Regions from separate parts of the Paraburkholderia sp. EB58 genome, predicted to be linked through region 3. Evidence: riboswitches for the same ligand, from Rfam matches in the RefSeq annotation. Region 3 holds a riboswitch; each other region holds the start of a gene.
What was found. A riboswitch is a leader RNA that binds a small molecule or an ion and turns the genes downstream of it on or off. The one in region 3 is predicted to bind cobalamin.
Positions count from the first base shown of each region.

Region 1: linked by a shared signal. The riboswitch ahead of P3T40_RS36850 (HoxN/HupN/NixA family nickel/cobalt transporter) and the one ahead of P3T40_RS08855 (TonB-dependent receptor domain-containing protein) in region 3 are both predicted to bind cobalamin.
Region 2: linked by a shared signal. The riboswitch ahead of P3T40_RS02175 (CbtB domain-containing protein) and the one ahead of P3T40_RS08855 (TonB-dependent receptor domain-containing protein) in region 3 are both predicted to bind cobalamin.

Region 1 covers NZ_JBNDMQ010000038.1:58,848-62,991, forward strand. The annotation lists gene P3T40_RS36845 (vWA domain-containing protein) at 1-478, shown strand, start outside; partial or broken gene P3T40_RS36850 (HoxN/HupN/NixA family nickel/cobalt transporter) at 947-1,998, opposite strand; cobalamin riboswitch at 2,089-2,284, opposite strand; gene P3T40_RS36855 (hybrid sensor histidine kinase/response regulator) at 3,236-4,144, opposite strand, start outside.
Region 2 covers NZ_JBNDMQ010000001.1:469,029-473,172, forward strand. The annotation lists gene P3T40_RS02160 (LysR substrate-binding domain-containing protein) at 1-92, opposite strand, end outside; gene P3T40_RS02165 (SDR family NAD(P)-dependent oxidoreductase) at 217-999, shown strand; gene P3T40_RS02170 (histidine phosphatase family protein) at 1,066-1,629, opposite strand; cobalamin riboswitch at 1,692-1,823, shown strand; gene P3T40_RS02175 (CbtB domain-containing protein) at 1,863-2,072, shown strand; gene P3T40_RS02180 (CbtA family protein) at 2,086-2,832, shown strand; gene P3T40_RS02185 (cystathionine gamma-synthase family protein) at 2,947-4,144, opposite strand, start outside.
Region 3 covers NZ_JBNDMQ010000004.1:365,482-369,625, reverse strand. The annotation lists gene P3T40_RS08870 (AraC family transcriptional regulator) at 1-681, shown strand, start outside; gene P3T40_RS08865 (DUF2000 family protein) at 813-1,223, shown strand; gene P3T40_RS08860 (ABC transporter ATP-binding protein) at 1,279-1,902, opposite strand; adenosylcobalamin (AdoCbl) riboswitch at 2,056-2,147, shown strand; gene P3T40_RS08855 (TonB-dependent receptor domain-containing protein) at 2,502-4,144, shown strand, end outside.

The sequences.
Region 1 (4,144 bases), on a different contig from region 3:
GACGGATTACAGCTTCGCGATCCCGAACCGTCGCTATCTGCATATGCGCCTGTACCTGCCATCGCTGCACGAACCGGCGGTTGGCGACGCGGTGTTCGTGCGCGACTCGAGTGGTTCGGTCTGGGATGAGACGCAGGCGCAGTTCGCAGCGGAAATCCTCGCCGTGAACGATGCAGTGCGTCCGCGCCGGTTGATCGTGATGGACTGCGATACGCGGGTCACGCAGATCCAGACCTTCGAGCGCGGTGAAGCCGTCGACCTGCAGCCCGTTCTTGGTGGTGGCGGAACATCGTTCCTCGATCCGTTCAGGCGACTCGCGGACGACGGTATCCACCCTGCGTTCCTGGTCTATCTGACCGACATGGACGGCCGGTTTCCCGATGAGGGACCGTCATATCCGGTGCTGTGGGCATCAACAACGCCGCTGCGGCGCGCCAGACAGGCGCCGTTCGGCGAGGTGGTTGAAGTGATCTGTTAGTGGGCAGACTGTTCGCCCGTTCTCTTAACCCACGCCCGGCTATTGCCGGGCTTTTTTTTGGCCAAGAAAAAGCCCGCGCAGTGGCGGGCTGAATCCATATCGGAGGAGACATGGAGGAGACGCACTAAGTATAAACCCTTAACCGATTTTGGCAAGTGCGTCGTGGCGGTGTCGGGTGCCACAGAAAGTGAAAAGTGTGCCAGATAAGTGAAAAAGCGCTGCCGACGATAGTGAAAAATCCCGCAGCTGCTGAAAGACAGTAAGACAAACGCCCGGACATCCGGGCATTCTCTTTTTGGTCGGTAGTCCTGAACGTGCTGGGGTTGCGCCGGCCGAAATCGACCCGGAACTGCCGTTCGCCTATCTCGACATCGGAAATTCAGAACGTCGGGACAGGCTGGTCTCACTCCATAGCATCGTTCACGTACCACGGCGCGAGATCAAGGATCAGCCCGTGGTGATCCCGGCCTAGCCGATTTCCACCTCGTCCAGTTTCTTTGCGCGGTAGACGATGAAAGAGATGACCCAAGCCGCTGCGAAAATCCCGATGATGCCGTAGCCGAGCAGGCCGAAATTATTGTTGAGGTCGCTGATACGGTCCCAGAACCATCCTTGCAGATTCAGCTCTCCTGCGATCAGCCCCAGTGTTTCGATCCCGCCAATCAGGATCGCCACGACGGCGGAGACGATGGTGATGGTGAGGTTGTAATAGAGTTTGCGGATCGGCTTCACGAAGGCCCAGCCGTAGGCACCGAGCATGAGGATGCCGTCGGTCGTGTCGATCAGCGACATGCCGGCAGAGAACAGTGCCGGAAAAGCAAGGATGGACCAGATCGGCAATCCCTTGCTGGCCTCTGCTGCGGCGACGCTCAGCAGGCTCACTTCCGTCACTGTGTCGAATCCCAGTCCGAACAGAAAACCTACCGGCAGCATCTGCCAGCTCTGACCGATTAACCGGAAGAGCGGCTTCAGTATCCGGGCGATGAATCCCCGGTTGCAAGCAGGATGTTGAAGCTGTCATCGTCGTAAGCACCGCCGCCCCGCACACGGCGGTAAGTCTTATAAACGTCCCGGGCGACCACGAGATTCAGGGCTGCCATCAACAGCAGGAAAGTGCCTGACACAAGCGTGCCAATAATGCCCGCGATGTTATTGAAGGATTCAAAGCCACTCTGCAGGCTCATCACCGTGATGGCAATGATGACCGTGCCGATGAGCAGCACCAGAGAGTGACCGATGGAAAAGAAGAAACCAACACCTACAGGGTGCTTGCCTTCCTGCATTAACTTGCGCGTAACATTGTCGATAGCGGCGATATGATCTGCATCCACCGCGTGGCGCAGACCAAAGCCATAGGCCAGCAAAGCGGTGCCGAGCAGTACCGGGCGACTATGGAAAGCAATGAGCGCCCAGGCCCAGGCGCCAAGGTTGACGGCGATGAGAAAGACGTAAATGCCGATGACCTTGCCTCTCACATCGGCGGAACTGTCGTTGAAAACGTGTTTTAAAGCTCTGAGCATGGTTTTGCCTCCAAATGGCGTTCGTCTCAGCAAACCGGCTCAGGCAGCAGAACCTGAACCTTCACCGGGGCACCCCGCCCGATGCGTATGCGTCGACGCCGTTTGATGGCAGGTCTCCTGGCTGGCGGGTCGACGCCCATTGCCGGCCTTCCCGGTTTCCCAGTGGCCCTTCTGGCATGGACTCGCCGCTCACAGTTGCGGGGGCAGCCGCAGACTCGAGGCGCGAAAGCCTCCACTGCGTTCCCTTTTGATCCCGTCGCCGGGAACCATCAGCGCGCAAGCGTAATGGGCCGTGCTATGAGAGGTCAATCGTTTAGCCCGGCAGCGCGGCAAAAAGACGGCGTAACGCGCTCCGATCCCTGCTATCGAGGACGATCGAAAGCTTCTGAAAGGGAATTGACGGTTGAGTGATCGGCGCACTCGCATCTGATAGCGCTCCTGGTTTGGTCGATTGGCAACGATCTGGGTCACGCTGCCGAACGACTGCTTGTAGCCGCACGCAGCCTTCGCAACCGGCGCAGCGCGGGCCGCTCTCACACACTCCGGCAAATCCAGCGAATTCGCGTCACAAATCCGGCGAGTCCACTTTACTCGGTTCCGCGTTATCTAGCGCGTGACCGAATTTGTTGTCAAGTTCTTGATTTTTGTTGGCACCCAGTCCAACGAATTCCGTTCCCCTGCACTGTGTCGGTAAACCGAATTCGTTGGAGACTCGAAACGGAATTGACTGGACTTCCCGGAATCGGCCGTCGTAGGGTCTTCTACTTGCGGCGAGCCGAAGCGCGGACGGTACCCGGTTCGGGCGGCCAATCGCCGAACGGCGGGAGAGCTGCAGGGAAACGGATTAAACTGGACAGCCGGGAAAGAGTGCGGATGCAAACGAATGCCGTGCCGCGGCGAAGGGATACCCGCCGTGCGGCCGCTCCAAAATAAACCCGTTGATGCCATAGCGAGAGCCAGCAGTCATGCAGCGCTGGCTGTACCTGATCGTTGCACTGAGGCCCCGTGCGTGCCGGCCACATCCAAGTATCGCCCCGATACGGTCATGTTGATGCGAAACGATAACTCTAGCTGTCACTTCGGCCGAAAAAAAGTGATGCTGAACGAGCGCTTTCCTATGAATACGTTAGCGTTAGCCGCCTAAACCTTGACAATTTCGCTAGGCCTGTATGAGTTGTCGCCAGCCATTCGTTTCTGATGGAATGAGCGGCGACCTTGAGCGTAGCGCGTCCCGCAACTATAAACGGGGAACCGATTCGCTGCCGTTTAGCGCGTCCAATAGGCGTTGGACATCCACTGGCTTGGTGAAATGAACGTCGAAGCCTGCTAACCTCGCTTCGCTTTTATCCTGCTCCAGGCCCCACCCAGTGAGCGCAACAAGCAGCAGCTTTTGCCCTGACCGCGTTTTACGGATGTTTCGCGCGACTTCGTAGCCGTCCATTCCGGGTAAGCCGATGTCCAGGACAACCGCGTCGGGATAAAACTCGCCGAGTAACTGTATGGCGCGTAAGCCATTCTCAGCGACCTGCGTTGCGTGACCTTCCATTTCAAGCAACATGGCGAGGCTAGCCGCGGCGTCCTCGTTATCGTCAACGACAAGCACTCGCTTAGATTCGCCCTTTGTCGGCACAGGAGCGGGTTCGTTGCTTGGTGGATTTTCCGAATCGAGCAATGCCGGCAGTCTCACGGTGAACTCACTTCCCGATCCGATACCCGCACTTTTGGCCGTGACGGTGCCGCCGTGCAAGTCAACCAAGGTCCGCACGAGCGACAGGCCAATGCCAAGACCGCCCTGAGAAAAGTCTTTTCCCTTGGACAACTGAGAAAACGTCCGGAATAGTTTCGGAAGATCGTCGGCTGAGATGCCGATGCCGGAATCCCGCACGGATACCACCGCATACCCCTGGTCTTGCTTGCCGGTGAGACGCAATGTGCCGCCACGCGGGGTGTATTTGGCCGCGTTAATGAGCAGGTTCGATAACACTTGCGAGAGTCTGGTCGGGTCAGCGTCGAGGAAAACCGGCGTGCTCGGATATTCGATGGTCAGTTGGTGGGAAGCGGCATCCACAGTCGCCTGCGACGTCTCGACCGCCGTTCGCATCAGCGCCGATAAATCGACGCGTGTCTTTCTAAGTTCGATCTTTCC
Region 2 (4,144 bases), on a different contig from region 3:
GCATTGGGGATATTCAGGGAAAGGGCTGCGCGCCCAAAGCCCCCTGTCTCAACAACGCGGACAAAGATACGGATTGCTTGCAAATGGTCCATGGAATCTGCCCCGTCGATTATCCACACGTATGGATAGATAAACCACGATACACCTATTTATCCGCACGGGTGTTTAAACTAAGCTGGGCTCAGTCGTCCACATAGGTGAACCAGGAACTCTGAAATGAAAACCTCTCTTTATGAAAACATCCATTCGAGCAAGCATGCGGGAAAGGTAGCACTCGTGACTGGCGGTAGCACCGGAATCGGCCTCGCCACTGCCAAGCGCCTCGCTCGCGAGGGTGCAACCGTGTTTATTACCGGTAGACGTCAGGCGGAATTGGACGCTGCGGTTGTTGAAATCGGGCACGCGGCACGTGCGATACGTGGCGACATTTCGTCGGCGGCGGACCTCAAGACCATTGTCGATACGGTGGCCGCGGAACATCAAAGGATCGACATTCTCTTTGCCAATGCGGGCGGCGGAGAGTTCGTCCCTCTCGGCGAGATCACCGAAGCACAGTTCGACAAGTACTTCGGCATCAACGTGAAAGGTACCTTGCTCACCGTGCAAAGTGCATTGCCGCTCATGCGTCCGGGTAGCGCGATCGTGATAACAGGCTCGATCGCATCGATACAAGGAACACCGGCCTTCGGTGTTTATGCCGCCACCAAGGCTGCCCTACGCTCCTTCGCCCGTACCTGGGCGTCGGATCTCAAAGGGCGCGACATCCGGGTGAACGTGGTCGCACCTGGCGTCGTCGTCACGCCTGCCTATAAGACCGAACTGAAGTTGAGTGACGACCAGATTGAATCGTATAGCAAGGAAGTTTCCGCAACCACTCCCCTCGGCCGCGTGGGTGACGCCGACGAGATCGCGAAGGCGGTTTCCTTTCTCGCGTCCGACGACGCCAGCTATATCACCGGGACGGAACTGTTCGTCGACGGCGGGCTCGCGCAGGTTTAATTTTCAGCGTTGCGCCCGACCCGGACGGTTACTGGCGAATACCCAAAGTGAAGTCACGGCGCGACCTCACGACTGTGCCGGCCACCATGCCCATCCGCGAGCCGAACGCCGTAATTCGATAACCGAGAGTGGCGCGATCTCGATACGGCTGAACGATGCCGGGGGTGCGTTCAATGCATGAATCAAAGCGGCACGGATAACCGGCGCATGGGTGACGGCGACCACACTCGCCGTCTCGTTCAGCGAATCAAGCCAGCCACTAACCCGTGCAAGAACCTGCACAAAGGACTCGCCGCCATGCGACGCCGCATCGGGATCGCGGCTCCATGTTGCGAGCTCATGCGGCGCGTCTTCCGCAACCTCTGCAAGCCGCCGGCCGCGCCACTGACCATAGTCCATATCTGCGAGTCCGGGCGCAACAAGCGCCTTAAGCCCGAGCGACTGCGCCGTATCGCGTGCGCAAGCCGCAGGACTGCTGAACGCGACCGCCTCCTTGACCGGAGGCATGCGTTCGCGCCAGGCCATGGCGTCCGCGATCCCACGCGCGTCCAATGGATCGTCGGCGGGAAACCTGCCCTGCCGCATCGCGGGCGTCGCTGCGTGGCTGACCAGCAAAACACGTGTATCCATTCTTTCCTTTCAGTTGAAAACCATGCCGGTGGCGCGCACGACACCTTGCATTTACCCGATCATGAAAGCTTAGCGCGTAGAATACGCCTTAGCGTGGAGCACGGAAGCCGGTGCAAGCCCGGCGCGGTCGCGCCACTGTAAGCGGTTCACCGTCGAACCGAAAGCCAGACCCGAGCTCCGCGTCACTTCTGCAATCCACTATTGGGGCGCGTAACCCCTGGAGAAAGTCAATCATGACTGACGCTGCATTGAATCCGGCCGCCGAGCCGACTCCCATTCCTCTGCGTGAACTGCTGCCATGGGTCATCTTTGGCGGCTTGATCATGCTGCTCGCCATCTACTTCGTGGGTGCTGAAGAGGGCGCGACATCGCTGGTCCCCGGTATGTATGTCCACGAATTCGTCCACGACGGCCGCCACCTGCTTGGCTTCCCCTGCCACTAACGCGGAGTCCATCATGGTCGGTAAATTGTTGGTACGCGGCATGCTCGCGGGCGTCGCCGCGGGTCTTCTCACGTTCAGTTTCGCCAAGCTGGTCGGCGAACCCCAAGTGGATCAGGCCATTTCCTTCGAGGAAAAGGCCGATGCGGCAAAGGGCGAACCGCCTGAGCCCGAGATCGTCAGCCGGCACACGCAGGCAGGCTTAGGTCTCTTGACCGGTGTGGTCACGTTCAGCGCCGCGGTTGGAGGTCTGTTTGCACTAACCTTCGCCTATGTGTTCGGCCGTGCCAGCAAACTGGGGGCACGACCGTTGTCTGCCTGGCTTGCGCTCGCGGCATTCATCACCCTGGTGATCGTGCCGAACATCAAATACCCTGCCAATCCACCTTCGGTGGGTGACCCCGAGACGATCGGGATGCGGACCCGCTTGTTCTTCCTCATGATCGCGATTTCGATCGCAACGATGGTGTTCTCGCTCAAGGTGCGCAAGCATGCTACTGCACGCCTGGGTCAATGGAATGCGTCGATCGTTGCGGGCATCGTGTTTGTTGTAATCATCGGTGCCGTGCAGTTGGCGCTGCCCGTGATCAACGAAGTGCCGGCGGCGTTCCCTGCGGTTCTGCTCTGGAAGTTCAGGGTCGCGGCGATCGGCATGCAAGTGATCTTGTGGACTACGATCGGCTTGCTGTTCGGCGCGCTCGCCGAGCGTGCCCAACGCCCCGCATCGACAGGCCGGATCGTCGGCAAGTCGGCTTACCTCTAAGGCAATGCAACCGCTTGCGCGGTTGCATCCTCCCTCCTCCGAAATCACATACGTCAGTAGGCATCTCGTGAAACGCCCGCAATGCAGCGGGCGTTTCACCTCACCAAGCTCGCGTCAGCAGTGCTCCAGCGCGTACGACAAGTCGGCGATCAGATCGTCGGGATGCTCCAGCCCCACAGACACGCGAATCAACCCTTCCGATACGCCCGCCTTCGCGCGTGCTTCAGCGGGCACGCCTGAATGCGTCGTCGAGGCGGGGTGACAGATCAGCGACTCCGTACCGCCAAGGCTCACGGCCGATTTGAACAGCGTCAGGCCGTTGATCAGTTTGAACGCCTGCTCGCGACCGCCGTCGAGGACGAAAGCAAACGTCGAGCCAGGCCCGGTGCATTGACGCCGGTAGACCGCCTGATACACTGGGTCTTCGATCAGTTCCGGATGCAGGACTTTCACGGGATGATACGGATTGGCCGCGAGCCACCGCGCGACGGCGCTGCCGCTGCGTGCGGCCTGCTCCATGCGCAGCACCAGCGTCTCCATGGAGCGTGTGATCATCCATGACGAATGCGGATCGAGTTGCGAGCCCAGCATGCTGCGGATAGAGCGGACTTTCGTGATCAGGCTACGGCTGCCGGTGACGCCACCCGCCACCAGATCGCTATGACCACCAATGTATTTCGTCAGCGAATACACGCTCAGGTCGATGCCCTGCTGCACCGGCTTCTGATACAGCGGACCCAGCAACGTGTTGTCGCACACCGAAAGAGGACGATAGCCGTGGCGCGTTTCGAACGCGTCGATCTCGCGGCGCAGCCCTTCCAGATCGAATAGCGCGTCCGTCGGGTTGGCCGGTGTCTCGACGTAGCACATCCGCACAGGGCCCTTTTTCGCCGCCGCTTCGAGTGCGTCGTGGATCGCCTCCACCGAAAGCCCATCCTCGATCACCTGGGATTTGATGCCCCACTCCGGCAGAAACTTTGAAATCAGCGTTTCGGTGCCGCCATAAAGTGGCACGGACTGAACCACACAGTCACCTGGGCGCAGAAATGCCAGCAGAATCGCCGCGATAGCAGACATGCCGCTCGAGGTCACGACAGCGGATTCGGAGCCATCGAGCAACGCAAGACGATCTTCGACGATCTCGAGATTCGGGTGATTAAAGCGGCTGTACACGAGGCCCGCGCTTTCGCCTTCCGGTGAAGGCTTGCGGCCTGAAACCATATCGAAGAAGTCTGCGCCGTCCTCGGCCGTGCGAAACGCAAACGTCGACGTCAAAAAGACCGGCGGTTTCACCGACCCTTCCGACAGGAAG
Region 3 (4,144 bases):
ACGCCGGGCCATGTGCTGATGCTGGAGCCGGGCGATATCCACGACGGCCATGCGCCGTCGGAGGGCGGCTTCACCTATTCGATGCTGTACCTCCAGCCGGATTGGCTCACGCGCGAACTGAGAACATGGTCGGATGCAGTGCCCGCAACGGGGCAGCCGCAGTTCCCCGCTACCCTGAGCGACGACATCGCGCTTGTCACCTCAATCGCCACACTGTTTCGCGTGTTGCGTAGCGAAGAGACCCGCGTCGTGCAGCAGGCAGCCACCGACAGCCTGCTCGAACACCTGAGTCGCCATCTCGTCTGGCGCCTGCGTCATGAAGGCGATCCCCGCATCCCCCCAGTCGCACAACGCGCGCGTGACTATCTGCATGCCCATCTGCACGATGACATCGGCCTCGACGGTCTGGCTGCGGCGTGCGGGGTCGATCGCTTTCGTCTGTCGCGTGCGTTCAAGGCCAGTTTTGGGCTTGCGCCGCATGCTTATCTGATCCAGTTGCGGCTGACCAAGGCACGTCAATGGCTTGCGCGCGGGGTGGCGCCGGCGGAGGTCGCGCACGCGCTCTGTTTTGCCGACCAGAGTCATCTGGGGCGGTGGTTTCGCCGCGCCTACGGGCTGACGCCCGCACACTACGGCAAGCGCTGCACAAATCTTCCAGACTCCGCGCTGAGCCACGTTTAGTCTTGCCCTTGAAGGGCCTGAAGCGGTTGGTGCCGCGCGGGTCCGCGGAGCACGGCTCCGAAATGACTCATTCTTCGACCATTAAGGCTCCAAAGGATGAGTCAACGTGATACGGCAAAGGAATGGAAGGGATGGAGTTCGATACGAAAGTGGCGCTCGTGGTGCGTGACGACCTGGCGTCATGGCAGAAGCTGAACGTCACCGCGTTTCTCGCCACCGGCATTGCCGCAACGGCCCCTGCGGCGATTGGCAAACCGTACGAAGACGCGAATGGACGGCAGTACGCCGCGTTACTTGGGCAGCCCATGATGATTTATGGCGGCGACGCGTCTGGCCTTCTACGCGCGTTTCAGCAGGGCCAGCAACGCGAGTTGAACATCGCGGTCTACGTGAAAGCGATGTTCTCCACCGGCAACGACGACGACAATCGCGCCGCCTTCCATGCCGAACCCACTGACCAGCCCGACCTGGTTGGGATCGCATTGCGCGGGCCGAAGAAGGCGGTCGACAAGGCCATCAAGGGGCTGTCATTGCATCCGTGATGCACGTGATGGTCTAAGACGGATTCGCATGCGCGAACCCGGTTATGAGCGTCGTTTAGCCCCTCGTAGCGAGATCCGCAAAACTGATCGATTTTGCTTCGCACGCTTGTGTGAAGGCCGCATCGTAGCTCGTGAAGAAAACCACGCGGTCCTGGCCCAGCTGTTTGAACAGATCGACCAGGACAGCGCGCGCAGCGGCGTCGAGCCCGCCACCCGGTTCATCCGCAATGACGACGGTCGGCGCCCCGACCGATGCCGACGTCAGGAAGATTTTCTTGCGCGTGCCGAACGACATCTGCTCGAAGCGCTTCTCGAGATGAGGCGTGACGCCCAAGCGGTCTGCCAGTTCGAGCGTGTGGTTCTCGAGAGCTGTCTGTCTTTGCGCGGCTACGCGTTCGAGAAACTCTCGCCCAGTCTCGAGCGGATACGTCAGGCAGTCCTCGGGCACGTAGGTGAGGGCGGATTTGGCCGCAAGCGGCGCGGTGCGCAGCGAATGACCGCCCAGCCAGACCTCGCCCGCATCGGCCTCGATCTCGCCAGCGAGAATGCCGAGCAGGGTTGACTTGCCGCTGCCGCTTTCGTCGTTCAGCGCGACGCAGCCCGCACTGGCGCTGTAATGCAGTCCGTGAAAGATGGTGCGTCCGCCGTAGCGTTTGCACAGATTGTCGAATCTAAGCATGGCTCATCCAGTTTCTCAGACTGGCAAGTTTACATTCTTAGGGCGAGGAAGGCGTGTAGATCGCGTCGCATACGCGTCCTGCCGTGTCTCATCCATCCCACGCCGAGCCAGAATTAATTCAACCGGCATCGGTTCGCACGTAAAATGCCGCCCATACGACTCGTGGAAGCTGGTGAAAATCCAGCGCGGTCGCGCCACTGTGACCGGTTTCAGCATGAACCGGAAGTCAGACCTCGGCGTCGTATCCCTCTTCCGACTTTGGGGCGCGTAATCCCCAGGAGATATCCGTATGGCCGACATTGTCTGCGGTCTGGACGTTGAGCCAGACCCGTATCCCGTAGATTGCCCAGCTTCGTGTCCGGTTGCGAATCTCCGTTGCGCGTGTGTGTCGACGCACGCATCGGTATACGAGCACGCACGTCTCTAAGGCGCGCTAACCGCACGCCCCCCGGCTTGAGGGTTGATCTTGCTTTGCCCACACCACGGCTTGGAGTGCTGCGCATCCTTCGACAAGGAAAGAGCTTTGCAATGACCTGTATCGGACATCGAACGATCGCGTTCGCGCACGCGGCATGTCATCCAATCTTCTAGTAATAAGGATGTCCCTTTTGAAGTTCCGTCGTCTCATCATCACTTCGGCCTTGACCGTCTCGGCGTGCCAGATTGCGCAAGCCGCGGACGACTCGACGTTGCCGCAACCGGACCAACAAGCTCCGGCAACCACCACGCTGCCGAATATCCTCGTGACCGGCGACACTCAGCATCTACCGCAATCGTTCGATCAACGCTATGCCTCGACGCAGGTTCTTACTCGCGCGGACCTGAACCGACTGTCGCCGATTGACCCTAGTATCACGCAGGCCCTCGCCACATTGCCCGGCGTGACGATTACGCAAAACGGCGGCCCGGGTTCTTTGGCCGGCGTTAGTATCCGTGGTTCGTCGACGAATCAGGTCGCGGTGTTTATCGATGGTATCCGGGTCGGCTCCGCCACCACCGGCGAAGCGGAGTGGGCCGATCTGCCGACCTCCGCGTTCGACCGCGTCGAAGTCATTTCTGGCCCGGCGGCCGCGTCATTCGGTGCGGATGCCATGGGCGGCGTCGTGCAATTGTTCACGAACCACGCTTCAAATCAGCCGAACCAGACCACGATTTCCGCGGGCGGCGGCTCGAACAAGACCTTCGATACGCAGGTCCGGACTTCAGGCAGTATTCCGTCCACCGGTCCCCTGGCTGCGTTGTCCGGGCTAACCTACTCGCTGGGCCTGCATGACTACAACACGGCGGGCATCGACGCGACCGCGCCGTGGGCCTATGGCCACGAGGATGGCCGTAACCCGTACCATGCACAGAACGTGGACGCACGCCTCGGCTATGCGCACGACAACTGGTCGATCTCCACGTTTGCCCTTTACCACAAGTCAGATCTCTCTTATGACAATGCGGGCGGCGATGACCGGCAACTCGATCATCAACTGACGACGGGCGTGGCGTTCCATCTGGATATCACGCCTTTCACCCAGTTCGACCAGTCGGTTGGCTATGCGAACGACCGTCAGTTCCTGTATTCGAACGCGCCGGGTATCCCGACCGACGAGATCGACTCGACGCGCATCAGCTCGTCTACCTCGCTGACGCATCAGGAACACGGGCTTAAGCTTTTCAATTTGCCCCTGTCGGGCGAGACGAAACTCACTTACGACCTTTCGCGCGAGCAAGCCTTCCTGCCGATCGACATTCCCTCGGGCGTGCCGACACGTAACGATTCAGCCGTCTCTCTGCATCAATCAGCCACGTTGGGTGATTTGACGGTGTTCCTTGCGGGGCGCCACGAGATTATCGAGGGCCAGTCGGTCAATACCGGCAATATCGCCGTGGCCTATGCGATCACACCGATTTATACGGCACGGCTTTCGTATGGCAACGCATTCCGTCTGCCAACTTTCGATGATCTGTACTATCCAGGTTACGGGAACCCGAACCTGTTGCCTGAGCGCAGCGATACGGTTGAAGCCGCACTGGACGCCGCCACGTCGTTCGGTACCTTCACGGCTGCTGTGTATGACACGCGCGCCCACGACCTGATCACGTATGACTCGGAGACCTTTCTCCCCGTGAACGTCGGCCGGGCGCATATTCAAGGTATCGACCTCTCATACAAGGGCGCGCTCGGCAATTCGACGCCTGTCAGTCTCGCGGTCGGCATTCTGAATCCGCAGGACGTCACTGATCAGACGTGGCT